One region of the Paenibacillus sp. B-A-8 genome, then DNA from elsewhere that is predicted to be linked to it. Evidence: a T-box and tRNA genes for the amino acid it is inferred to sense, from the RefSeq annotation. Region 1 holds a T-box; the other holds one or more tRNA genes.
The links. The T-box of region 1 lies ahead of ileS (isoleucine--tRNA ligase). A T-box ahead of a tRNA ligase gene usually reads a tRNA of that ligase, here a tRNA-Ile.
Positions count from the first base shown of each region.

Region 1 (6,538 bases):
GGAGTTTTGCTGACTTCTTTTTATGCGGATTGCGTGCCTCTTTACTTTTATGATCCAGTGCATCAAGTCGTCGGTCTTGCGCATGCCGGTTGGAAGGGAACTGTGGCCCAGATTGCAGCCGCCATGGTGAGTAAAATGGAGAACATTTACGGAAGCCATCCGCAGGACATTATTGCAGCGATCGGACCGTCCATTGGCGACTGCTGTTATGAGGTGGATGATTATGTGATGGAGCATGTTCGCCAATTGGAGGATGAGCTGAGCAAGCTGACAGAAACAGCTGACACTGTAGGTCTATACAGAACATCTGACACAGATAAGAACAAATACATGCTAAACTTGAAAGAAATGAATCGACGCATTATGATTAAAGCAGGAATCTTGCCGACTCATATCGAATGTACATCTTGGTGTACAAGCTGTAATCAGGATTTGTTCTTTTCTTATCGTAAAGAAAATGGGGTTACAGGTAGGATGACGAGCTGGATCGGAATAAAGGAGAGTTGAAAGTTGGCTTTAACACTGCAGGAGAGAATTGCTGAGGTAGAGGAACGTGTAGCACGTGCCTGCGCGGCAAGCGGCCGGGATCGAAATGACGTCAAGGTAATCGCAGTGACGAAATATGTTTCTCTGGAAATGGTGTCCTCCGTATTGGAGGCAGGCCTAGAGCATATTGCCGAGAGTCGCTGGCAGGATGCTGAGCACAAATGGAAGGTTTTAGGGGACCAAGGGACATGGCATTTTATCGGGCATCTGCAAACCAATAAGGTTAAAGACGTTATTGGCAAGTTTCAATATATACACTCTTTGGACCGGATATCCCTGGCACAAGAATTACACAAAAAGGCGATTGCCGCAGATCAAGAAGTGAATGTCTTTCTTCAAGTGAACATCTCTGGAGAAGATACGAAATTTGGTCTGTCGCCTGAGGCAGTACCTGGATTTTTACGTGAAATTGCTAGTCTCGACCGTGTGAAAGTAATTGGACTAATGACAATGGCGCCTTTAGAAGGTGATCCGGAGCTTACCCGTCCTGTATTTCGCGGACTTCGTGAGCTGCGCGATGAGCTCAATCAACTTGCTTTGACACCTGAGCCGATTACGGAGCTATCGATGGGAATGTCGAATGATTTTGAGGTAGCGATACAGGAAGGAGCTACCTGGGTACGCCTAGGTACGGTGTTAGTAGGCCATTAGGAGGGATCGTGATGAGCGTTATGAACCGATTTATGAGTTTTTTGGGCTTGCAGGAGGAAGAAGAAGTTGTGGAGCGGGAGCAAATCCACGAAGAGGATGAGTATGAGCCAGCCCCTGTCGAAACCCGCAAAAATCAAAGGGGCAACGTTGTCAGTATCCATTCGCAGAAGAATGTAAAAGTTGTACTTTATGAGCCACGTTCGTACGATGAGGCTCAGGAAATTGCGGACCATCTCCGTTCTCACCGGACGGTAGTGATCAATCTTCAGCGTGTCCGCAATGATCAAGCGATGAGAATTATTGACTTTTTAAGCGGAACTGTTTATGCCCTTGGGGGAGGAATCTCTAAAATTGGGGGCAATATATTTATGTGCACACCAGATACCGTTGAAATTCAAGGTGCTATCACGGAAATCCTCGGTGACGATCCAGAATATAACAGAATGAGGTGAATGAGCTTTGCTCCAAATTGATTCGATTATTGATATGCTTTTCAATATTTATTTTTACATGATTATTTTCTATGTACTGATGTCGTGGTTGCCAAACGTTCGTGATAATTTTATTGGAGAACTGCTAAGCAAGCTTGTTGAACCGTATTTAACACCATTTCGTCGGTTTATTCCGCCACTCTTCGGTACGCTTGATATTTCCCCGATCATTGCACTACTCGTCTTGGAATTTGCGGCAGGTGGACTCAAATCCATTTTGCACTTAATTTTTTAGGCAGAAGTGATGAAGACGGAAGTTTACGGGCATTTTCATCCCGATGAAAGACAATTTGTGGACAAGGCTTGGGAATGGGTTACCCATGCCGGAGAATATCATGAGACGAAACTGACCGAATTTCTAGACCCGCGCCAAGGCTTTATTCTGCAAAGTCTCGTCAACCGCCATCCTGATGTAATTGTCAGATGGGAGGGGGGGCATGCAGAGGCAGAACGAAAGCGAGCGCTCGTTGCTCCCGACTACCGTGATCTGGATCAAGAGGATATGGAGCTGAAGGTTCTTGCGATAACCTCTGGTGAACAAAAGTTTCTGGCGCTTGAGCATGGGGATTACATGGGTGCTATTCTGGGACTTGGAGTAAAACGCGGTAAAATCGGGGACATTCATGTTCTGGATGATGGCTGTCATGTGGTGGTAGCTGCAGATATTGCGGATTATTTAGCTATGAATTTAACCGGAGTACACCGGATACAGGTGAGTACGGAGGTATTGCCACTTTCTTCCTTGCGTAATAGTGAGGTGAAGCTGGAAATGATGGATTTGACTGTAGCGTCCCTACGATTGGATGGCATTGCCGCAGATGTAACACGGCTTAGCCGCAGCAAAATTCTTGCTCCCATCAAGGCTGGACGCGTTCGGGTAAATTGGAAAGTGGAGGAAGACCCTTCCTGCGGACTTAAAGATGGTGACATGGTATCTATTCAAGGATTCGGTCGTTTCAAGGTTTTAGAAGTCGGTAGTTTGACGAAAAAGGGCCGATACCGTGTTCAAATTGGTAAATTTGTGTGAATCCCTTGCAGGAATCCGGCTTTACTTGTCGAAATTGATTATTTCGAGGGAATCAAACATTTTTAAAGCAGGACGCCGATATTTTATAGAAGAGGCGAACCATGAATGGCAGTTGGATCGTCGATATATATCCTCTGCCTTTACTTGAAGTACAGTCTTTCTTCTTTGTCTGCTGCACAGGTATGGTTCAGAGACTTAGAAGGTCCGAAATTTCTAGGAGGTGCACAGCATGCCATTAACACCGCTCGATATACATAACAAGGAGTTCTCTCGGAGACTTCGCGGTTATGATGAGGACGAGGTCAACGAATTTCTGGATCAAGTAATTAAAGATTACGAAAGTGTTATCCGTGAGAACAAAGAGCTGCAGAATCAGCTTTTGTCCATTCAAGAGCGTTTGGATCATTTTGTAAACATTGAAGAGAGTTTATCGAAGACAATCTTAGTCGCTCAGGAAGCGGCAGATGATGTGAAGAACAACTCCAAGAAGGAATCGCAGCTTATTATCAAGGAAGCGGAAAAGAACGCAGATCGGATTATTAACGAAGCGTTATCCAAATCCCGTAAAGTTGCTATTGAGACTGAAGAGTTGCGCAAGCAAGCTTCAATCTATCGTACTCGTTTCCGGACATTGGTGGAAGCTCAGCTGGAGCTGTTGTCACAGGATGACTGGAATGCCTTGGAGAGTCGTGAGGCGAGCGAGAACGTAACTTTTAAGGATGATGTTCTACATCGTATCTAATCAATTGTGATGAATGAATGCTGATTTGGTTTGTGATTAGGAAGGATTTTGGACTTTTATAATTTCAAACCAGAATTGGCTAAATAGAGGGAGTTATTCCCTCTATTTTTATTTTCCGTTAAAATCGATCATAATAAAGGATCTTCCGCCATCGTTGGTATGCTCCTATTTGCGGATTTGGCAAGCGGTTGTTGACATTTAGACTCAAAAAGTCTATAAATAGAACATATCTGTATAATGTTTATATGTATTCGATGACGGGACAAGTACGACAAGGTAACGTTCTCCAGAGAGTCGGCGATTGCTGAGAGCCGATTGTTCGAACCCTGCCGGAAGATCTTCCCCTAGAAGTTAAGCTGAAGCGTTGATCGTGCGTAAGCTTAGCCGTCTGCCGGACGTTACACCGGACCTGTGCATGAGATTTACGCGCGGGACTGAGATTGTGCTGAATACACTCCCCTTAAGGATGTGCTCATGCGCAGAATTAGGGTGGTATCGCGAGCGTCGTCTCGCCCCTTTGGGGGTGGGATGACGCTTATTTTGTTGTTCCGGGGCGGGCCATCCCCCTAAATCCCCCTTGCTAAGGGGGACCCCAAGGGCTGCCGCCCTCTGGACACCCGCAAAGTAAAGCCTCGTGCAAATGGGTACGGTGGTGGAAGCGAACGGACTCATGTGGCTGAAGGAGCGGCCCTTCTTAGGCTCCCCTGGCGGGATCGCCTGCGGGGCCTTCACTGCTAGAGCAAACCGGCGTTTCACTCGCCGGTCCCTGTGGCACCCCCTAGCCAGTGCTGCCCTGCGGGATCGCGGCTCGGGTGCCAAGAACAAAAGCACGTGCGACCAGCTGTGCAAGGTCGCTCAGAGACTAAATCATGAAAGGATTGACCATCACATGCAAAAAGTAGATGTCAGAGAAAAAGCGCGGGCAAGAGATGTCCGCATACTGAAGAAATGGAGCGACGAAAATACGTTCCGCAAATCCATGGAGAACCGTGAAGGACGTCCGAACTATGTATTTTACGAAGGTCCTCCTACAGCGAACGGTGCACCGCATATCGGGCACGTGCTGGGCCGTGTAATCAAGGATTTCATCGGTCGTTACCAAACGATGAAAGGCTATCGTGTGGTACGTAAAGCGGGCTGGGATACACATGGTCTTCCAGTAGAGCTAGGCGTGCAGAAGAAGCTTGGGATCTCCGGTAAACAAGAGATCGAAGAATATGGTGTAGAGAAATTCATTCAGGAATGTAAAGACAGCGTCTTCGGCTACGAGAAGCAATGGCGCGAGTTTACAGAGGGTATCGGATACTGGACGGATTTAGATAATCCTTACGTAACCTTGGATAACACATATATCGAAAGCGTGTGGAACATCTTGGCTACGGTTCATGACAAAGGGTTGCTCTATCGCGGACACCGCGTTAGCCCTTACTGCCCAAGCTGCCAGACTACCCTAAGCTCCCACGAAGTAGCTCAAGGCTACAAAACCGTCAAGGATCTTAGTGCGACTGCAAAGTTCAAACTGGATGACAGTGGAGACTACGTACTAGCTTGGACGACTACACCTTGGACATTGCCAGCGCACATGGCTTTAGCCATGAACCCTGACATGGATTATGTACGTGTACAACAAGAAGATGGTGTGTACATCGTTGCTAAGAATTTGGTGGAAGAAGTAATGAAAGGCGAGCACACCGTCCTTTCGACACATAAAGGTTCCGAGTTCATCGGCAAAACTTACGCTCCTCCTTTCGGATACATCAAAGCAGAGAAAAGCAATGTCATCGTAGGTGCTTCCTTCGTTACAGATTCCAGCGGTACAGGGATCGTACACATGGCACCAGCGCATGGTGAAGATGACTACAAGACTTGCCGCGAGAACGGTATCAGCTTCGTAAACGTGGTTGATAATTCCGGTAAGTATACCGATGTAGTGTCTGATTTTGCCGGACGCTTCGTAAAAGATTGCGATTTGGATATCGTTAAAGCTTTGTCTGAAAAAGGATTACTTTACGGTAAAGAAAAATACGAGCATAGCTATCCGTTCTGCTGGCGTTGTGATACACCGCTCTTGTATTACGCAACAGACAGCTGGTTCATCAACACTACAGCGATCAAGGATCAGCTCATTGCTAACAACAACAGCGTAAATTGGTACCCTGAGCATGTACGCGAAGGCCGTTTCGGGAAGTTCTTGGATGAACTGGTGGACTGGAATATCAGCCGTAATCGTTACTGGGGTACACCGCTTAATGTTTGGGTATGTCAAGAAACGGGCAAAGAGTTCGCTCCACACAGCATTGAAGAACTGAGAGCGATGGCAATTGGTGATGTGCCTGAGGATATCGAGCTGCATAAGCCTTTTGTAGATAAGATCAAGCTACGTAGTCCTTTCAGTGAAGGTGCAGAGATGGTTCGCACACCGGAAGTTATCGACGTTTGGTTTGACAGTGGTTCAATGCCTTTTGCCCAAAGCCACTATCCATTTGAAAACGAAGATAAGCTGGATGATCAGTATCCAGCGGATATGATCTGTGAAGGGATCGACCAGACCCGTGGATGGTTCTATAGCTTGCTAGCAGTATCTACCTTGTTTAAAGGTAAAGCACCATATAAAGCGGTAATCGCTACAGGCCATATCCTCGACGAGAACGGTCAAAAAATGTCCAAATCCAAAGGCAATGTTATTGATCCTTGGGAAATCATGAATGAATACGGAACGGATGCTTTCCGTTGGGCGATTCTGTCTGACAGTGCACCGTGGAACAACAAACGGTTCTCCCGTGGTCTTGTAGGGGAAACCAAATCTAAAGTTGTAGATACACTGGTGAATACACATGCGTTCTTGACGCTTTATGCAGGCATCGATGGTTACGATCCAGCCGATCATCCTTTTAAAGTATCCGAACATAAGCTGGACCGCTGGATTCTATCCCGTCTGAACAGCTTGATTCTTTTGGTAGATAAAGGACTTGCGGTAAATGACTTCGTAAACACGTCCAAAGCGATTGAGAACTTTGTGGATGAGCTGAGTAACTGGTATATCCGTCGTTCCCGTGACCGTTTCTGGGGGAGTGGTCTAGG
Region 1 covers NZ_CP183882.1:5,196,079-5,202,616, reverse strand. The annotation lists gene pgeF (peptidoglycan editing factor PgeF) at 1-507, shown strand, start outside; gene ACN6MV_RS23550 (YggS family pyridoxal phosphate-dependent enzyme) at 511-1,197, shown strand; gene ACN6MV_RS23545 (cell division protein SepF) at 1,209-1,649, shown strand; gene ACN6MV_RS23540 (YggT family protein) at 1,684-1,923, shown strand; gene ACN6MV_RS23535 (RNA-binding protein) at 1,933-2,715, shown strand; gene ACN6MV_RS23530 (DivIVA domain-containing protein) at 2,945-3,457, shown strand; T-box leader at 3,703-3,977, shown strand; gene ileS (isoleucine--tRNA ligase) at 4,347-6,538, shown strand, end outside.

Region 2 (6,538 bases), 2.7 Mb from region 1:
TGCGAGCTTGCTAACTGATTTCTCGATACGAGATGCTCTGGTTTCAGGTCTTTTCGCCGCTTCGATCCAAGATACATATTCCTTCTGATAAGAATAAGCCAGACCGTTGTAATAAGCTTCTGCCTGCTCATGGCTACTCAGCGCATCAAGGAAATCCTCTGGAGCTTCTACCTCTCGTAATTGATGATCCTGCTCCATCGTCACACGCACAATATCACCAGGTTGAGCTTTGGCCAGATCCCGTAGTTCTTTCTTTACCACCATAAAATACTTTCCGTTTCCATGGGGCATAAGCGTTCCTCTATAGGGGATTCCATTTACAGTTCCTTTTACCTGTACCCTGGACTTTGTTTCAAATATTTGTTCGGCATCAAAAGGGACGTTAAGATAAGTCCAGCTCCCACTTGCATCAGGTCGCACTAATTTAGCTTCGAATTCAAACATAGCTACCTCCTCAACTAAAAGCCCTAAGTTCTATTGTATCCATATGAATGTAACTATACAAAAAAACACCTGCCTATAATAGACAGGTGTTTCTTAATTATAAGCGGGTGATGGGAATCGAACCCACGCTATCAGCTTGGAAGGCTGAAGTTCTACCATTGAACTACACCCGCAAAGGTATAAAATCGGGATGACACGATTTGAACATGCGACCCCCTGGTCCCAAACCAGGTGCTCTACCAAGCTGAGCTACATCCCGTCAAAACATGTAATGACTTAGTAATAAAAATGGCGCGCCCTGAGAGATTCGAACTCCCGGCCTTTTGATTCGTAGTCAAACGCTCTATCCAGCTGAGCTAAGGGCGCAAAAATTATGGAGCGGAAGACGGGAATCGAACCCGCGACCCTCGCCTTGGCAAGGCGATGCTCTACCGCTGAGCCACTTCCGCAAAATATGGTGCGCGTGAAGGGACTTGAACCCCCACGTCGTGAAACGCCAGATCCTAAGTCTGGTGCGTCTGCCATTCCGCCACACGCGCACACTTTAAAAATAATGGTGAGCCATGAAGGACTCGAACCTTCGACACCCTGATTAAAAGTCAGGTGCTCTACCAACTGAGCTAATGGCTCTCATAAATGGCTGGGGATATAGGATTTGAACCTATGCATGACGGAGTCAAAGTCCGTTGCCTTACCGCTTGGCTAATCCCCAACAATAATTAACTAAATGGCGGAACCGACGAGATTCGAACTCGCGATCTCCTGCGTGACAGGCAGGCATGTTAGGCCAACTACACCACGGTTCCACAGACATAATGCATAAATGTAAATTGGTTGCGGGGGCAGGATTTGAACCTGCGGCCTTCGGGTTATGAGCCCGACGAGCTACCGGGCTGCTCCACCCCGCGTCATTTAATAAGTATATACTATTCATTTACACTACGCCAGCTAGTCCCAAAACATCATGCTTAAGGAAAATTTGGTTGCGGGGGCAGGATTTGAACCTGCGGCCTTCGGGTTATGAGCCCGACGAGCTACCGGGCTGCTCCACCCCGCGTCGTTCTTAAATGAATATGGTGGAGGCTGAGGGGATCGAACCCCCGACCCTCTGCTTGTAAGGCAGATGCTCTCCCAGCTGAGCTAAGCCTCCATGTTATGACCCGTATGGGATTCGAACCCATGTTACCTCCGTGAAAGGGAGGTGTCTTAACCCCTTGACCAACGGGCCATGCTAATAAACTTTATGGCGGAGAGAGAGGGATACTCTCACTACGATCGAGATTGCGAAGCATTCCTAACGAAGCTTATGCTTCAACGAACCACCTAGGCTTCTCATCCCTAACAGGGAAGTAAATTCATGGCGGAGAGAGAGGGATTCGAACCCTCGAGACGCTTGTGGCGCCTACACGATTTCCAATCGTGCTCCTTCGGCCAAACTCGGACACCTCTCCATAAATGGCTCCCCGAACAGGACTCGAACCTGTGACAACTCGATTAACAGTCGAGTGCTCTACCAACTGAGCTATCAGGGAATATGGTGGGCCTTAGTGGACTCGAACCACCGACCTCACCCTTATCAGGGGTGCGCTCTAACCAGCTGAGCTAAAGGCCCTTTTAAGACATACGAATATTAAGGGCAAAAAAAATACCACGGGTAATGTGGTTGTCCGCTTGGCGGCGTCCTACTCTCCCAGGACCCTTCGGTCCAAGTACCATCGGCGCTGGAGGGCTTAACGGTCGTGTTCGGGATGGGTACGCGTGGAACCCCTCCGCTATCGCCACCAAACGGGCATTACAGCGTAATGCTCAGGCTTAATCGCCTGAAAACTGAATCCGAATTGAATTTGCATTTTAAGTATAGGATAAGCCCTCGACCGATTAGTATTGGTCAGCTCCATGCATTACTGCACTTCCACCTCCAACCTATCTACCTCGTCGTCTTCAAGGGGTCTTACTAATTGGGAAATCTCATCTTGAGGGGGGCTTCACGCTTAGATGCTTTCAGCGCTTATCCCGTCCGTACGTAGCTACCCAGCCATGCTTCTGGCGAAACAACTGGTGCACCAGCGGTACGTCCATCCCGGTCCTCTCGTACTAAGGACAGCTCCTCTCAAATTTCCTGCGCCCACGACAGATAGGGACCGAACTGTCTCACGACGTTCTGAACCCAGCTCGCGTACCGCTTTAATGGGCGAACAGCCCAACCCTTGGGACCTACTTCAGCCCCAGGATGCGATGAGCCGACATCGAGGTGCCAAACCTCCCCGTCGATGTGGACTCTTGGGGGAGATAAGCCTGTTATCCCCAGGGTAGCTTTTATCCGTTGAGCGATGGCCCTTCCATGCGGTACCACCGGATCACTAAGTCCGACTTTCGTCCCTGCTCGACTTGTAGGTCTCGCAGTCAAGCTCCCTTATGCCTTTGCACTCTTCGAATGATTTCCAACCATTCTGAGGGAACCTTGGAACGCCTCCGTTACTCTTTAGGAGGCGACCGCCCCAGTCAAACTGCCCGCCTGACACGGTCCCCGTACCCGATTAGGGCACTAGGTTAGAACCTAGATACGATCAGGGTGGTATCCCAACGGCGCCTCCACCGAAGCTTGCGCTCCGATTTCTACGGCTCCCACCTATCCTGTACAGATCGTACCCAAATTCAATATCAAGCTGCAGTAAAGCTCCATGGGGTCTTTCCGTCTTGTCGCGGGTAACCTGCATCTTCACAGGTATTAAAATTTCACCGGATCTCTCGTTGAGACAGCGCCCAAGTCGTTACGCCATTCGTGCGGGTCAGAATTTACCTGACAAGGAATTTCGCTACCTTAGGACCGTTATAGTTACGGCCGCCGTTTACTGGGGCTTCGGTTCATAGCTTCGGGTTACCCCTAACCACTCCCCTTAACCTTCCAGCACCGGGCAGGCGTCAGCCCGTATACTTCGCCTTGCGGCTTCGCACAGACCTGTGTTTTTGCTAAACAGTCGCTTGGGCCTTTTCACTGCGGCCCCCTCGTGCTATTCACACTACCGGGGCACCCCTTCTCCCGAAGTTACGGGGTCATTTTGCCGAGTTCCTTAACGAGAGTTCTTCCGCGCGCCTTAGAATTCTCTTCTCGCCTACCTGTGTCGGTTTGCGGTACGGGCACCTTCTCCTGGCTAGAGGCTTTTCTTGGCAGTGTGAGATCATGACCTTCGCTACTACAATTTTCGCTCCCCATCACAGCCCAGCCTTAATGATGTGCGGATTTGCCTACACATCAGCCTCACTGCTTAGACGGACATATCCATCAGTCCGCGTCACTACCCTCCTGCGTCACCCCATCGCTCGTAGCGGATTACGGTGGTACAGTAATTTCAAACTGTTGTCCTTCGACTACGCCTTTCGGCCTCGCCTTAGGTCCCGACTTACCCTGAGCGGACGAGCCTTCCTCAGGAAACCTTGGGCTTTCGGCGGATCAGATTCTCACTGATCTTTTCGTTACTCATACCGGCATTCTCACTTGTATGCTGTCCAGCGCTCCTTACGGTACACCTTCAACCCACATACAACGCTCCCCTACCCCAGATACATACGTATCTAGCCATAGCTTCGGTGGTGTGTTTAGCCCCGTTACATTTTCGGCGCAGAGTCACTCGACCAGTGAGCTATTACGCACTCTTTCAATGGTGGCTGCTTCTAAGCCAACATCCTGGTTGTCTGTGCAACTCCACATCCTTTCCCACTTAACACACACTTGGGGACCTTAGCTGATGGTCTGGGCTGTTTCCCTTTTGACAATGGATCTTAGCACTCACTGTCTGACTCCCGGCAATAAGTATATGGCATTCGGAGTTTGACTGAGCTTGGTAATCCTTGCGGACCCCGCACCCAATCAGTGCTCTACCTCCACTACTCTTATACCGAGGCTAGCCCTAAAGCTATTTCGGGGAGAACCAGCTATCTCCGAGTTCGATTGGAATTTCTCCGCTACCCCCACCTCATCCCCGCACTTTTCAACGTGCGTGGGTTCGGGCCTCCAGTGCGTGTTACCGCACCTTCACCCTGGACAGGGGTAGATCACACGGTTTCGGGTCTACGTCCACATACTAAATCGCCCTATTCAGACTCGCTTTCGCTGCGGCTCCGTCTTCTCGACTTAACCTTGCATGTTAAACGTAACTCGCCGGTTCATTCTACAAAAGGCACGCCATCACCCATTAATAGGGCTCTGACTTTTTGTAAGCACACGGTTTCAGGTTCTATTTCACTCCCCTTCCGGGGTGCTTTTCACCTTTCCCTCACGGTACTGTTTCACTATCGGTCGCCAGGTAGTATTTAGCCTTAGCAGATGGTCCTGCTGGATTCATACGGGGTTTCACGTGCCCCGCACTACTCGGGATCCGTCTCGGAGAGAACACAGTTTAGGTTACAGGGCTTTTACCTCTATCGCGGGCCTTTCCAGACCTCTTCACCTACCATATTCCTTTGTAACTCCATGTGAGACGTCCCACAACCCCTAAGAGCAAGCTCTTAGGTTTAGGCTGTTCCGCGTTCGCTCGCCGCTACTGACGGAATCACTATTGTTTTCTCTTCCTCAGGGTACTTAGATGTTTCAGTTCCCCTGGTCTGCCTCTACATACCCTATGTATTCAGGTATGAGTAACTGCGAATTACCACAGCTGGGTTTCCCCATTCGGACACCCCCGGATCAAAGCTTGCTTACAGCTCCCCGAGGCAGTTTCGTTGTTCGCCACGTCCTTCGTCGGCTCCTGGCGCCTAGGCATCCTCCGTGTGCTCTTATTAGCTTAACCTTGATTTTTCCGCAGGAAAATATCATACGATATCTCTCTTGGAATCATCTCACTAATAACATTTACTTGTTTGCACAAGTTGCTAAAAGATGTTCTAAAACGCAAATTCGTTTCGGTATCCAGTTTTCAAGGATCAAGTCTTACTTGAGAGCTTAAACTCTCAAAACTGAGCAACGAGTGAGTAACAGGCCTAAACCTGAGATTTGGAAGTTTAACTTCCGATTTGAATGTCTTCATTGCAGAAGACGATTCTCCATAGAAAGGAGGTGATCCAGCCGCACCTTCCGATACGGCTACCTTGTTACGACTTCACCCCAATCATCTACCCCACCTTCGGCGGCTGGCTCCCTTGCGGGTTACCCCACCGACTTCGGGTGTTGTAAACTCTCGTGGTGTGACGGGCGGTGTGTACAAGACCCGGGAACGTATTCACCGCGGCATGCTGATCCGCGATTACTAGCAATTCCGACTTCATGCAGGCGAGTTGCAGCCTGCAATCCGAACTGAGACCGGCTTTGATGGGATTGGCTCCACCTCGCGGCTTCGCTTCCCGTTGTACCGGCCATTGTAGTACGTGTGTAGCCCAGGTCATAAGGGGCATGATGATTTGACGTCATCCCCACCTTCCTCCGGTTTGTCACCGGCAGTCACTCTAGAGTGCCCAACATTACTTGCTGGCAACTAAAGTTAAGGGTTGCGCTCGTTGCGGGACTTAACCCAACATCTCACGACACGAGCTGACGACAACCATGCACCACCTGTCTCCTCTGTCCCGAAGGCCGCTGCTATCTCTAGCAGATTCAGAGGGATGTCAAGACCTGGTAAGGTTCTTCGCGTTGCTTCGAATTAAACCACATACTCCACTGCTTGTGCGGGTCCCCGTCAATTCCTTTGAGTTTCAGTCTTGCGACCGTACTCCCCAGGCGGAGTGCTTACTGTGTTAACTTCGGCACCAAGGGTATCGAAACCCCTAACACCTAGCACTCATCGTTTACGGCGTGGACTACCAGGGTATCTAATCCTGTTTGCTCCCCACGCTTTCGCGCCTCAGCGTCAGTTACAGCCCAGAAAGTCGCCTTCGCCACTGGTGTTCCTCCACATATCTACGCATTTCACCGCTACACGTGGAATTCCACTTTCCTCTTCTGTACTCAAGTCACCCAGTTTCCAGTGCGACCTCAGGTTGAGCCCAAGGTTTAAACACCAGACTTAAATGACCGCCTGCGCGCGCTTTACGCCCAATAATTCCGGACAACGCTTGCCCCCTACGTATTACCGCGGCTGCTGGCACGTAGTTAGCCGGGGCT
Region 2 covers NZ_CP183882.1:969,656-976,193, reverse strand. The annotation lists gene ACN6MV_RS04400 (YdeI/OmpD-associated family protein) at 1-444, opposite strand, end outside; tRNA gene ACN6MV_RS04395 (tRNA-Gly) at 547-617, opposite strand; tRNA gene ACN6MV_RS04390 (tRNA-Pro) at 630-703, opposite strand; tRNA gene ACN6MV_RS04385 (tRNA-Arg) at 734-810, opposite strand; tRNA gene ACN6MV_RS04380 (tRNA-Gly) at 819-893, opposite strand; tRNA gene ACN6MV_RS04375 (tRNA-Leu) at 900-983, opposite strand; tRNA gene ACN6MV_RS04370 (tRNA-Lys) at 999-1,074, opposite strand; tRNA gene ACN6MV_RS04365 (tRNA-Gln) at 1,082-1,156, opposite strand; tRNA gene ACN6MV_RS04360 (tRNA-Asp) at 1,173-1,250, opposite strand; tRNA gene ACN6MV_RS04355 (tRNA-Met) at 1,276-1,352, opposite strand; tRNA gene ACN6MV_RS04350 (tRNA-Met) at 1,425-1,501, opposite strand; tRNA gene ACN6MV_RS04345 (tRNA-Val) at 1,519-1,594, opposite strand; tRNA gene ACN6MV_RS04340 (tRNA-Glu) at 1,601-1,672, opposite strand; tRNA gene ACN6MV_RS04335 (tRNA-Ser) at 1,803-1,895, opposite strand; tRNA gene ACN6MV_RS04330 (tRNA-Asn) at 1,901-1,976, opposite strand; tRNA gene ACN6MV_RS04325 (tRNA-Ile) at 1,980-2,056, opposite strand; rRNA gene rrf (5S ribosomal RNA) at 2,114-2,230, opposite strand; rRNA gene ACN6MV_RS04315 (23S ribosomal RNA) at 2,303-5,231, opposite strand; rRNA gene ACN6MV_RS04310 (16S ribosomal RNA) at 5,491-6,538, opposite strand, start outside.
Region 2: it encodes a tRNA-Ile, which carries the amino acid that the T-box ahead of ileS (isoleucine--tRNA ligase) is inferred to sense. The anticodon was not compared.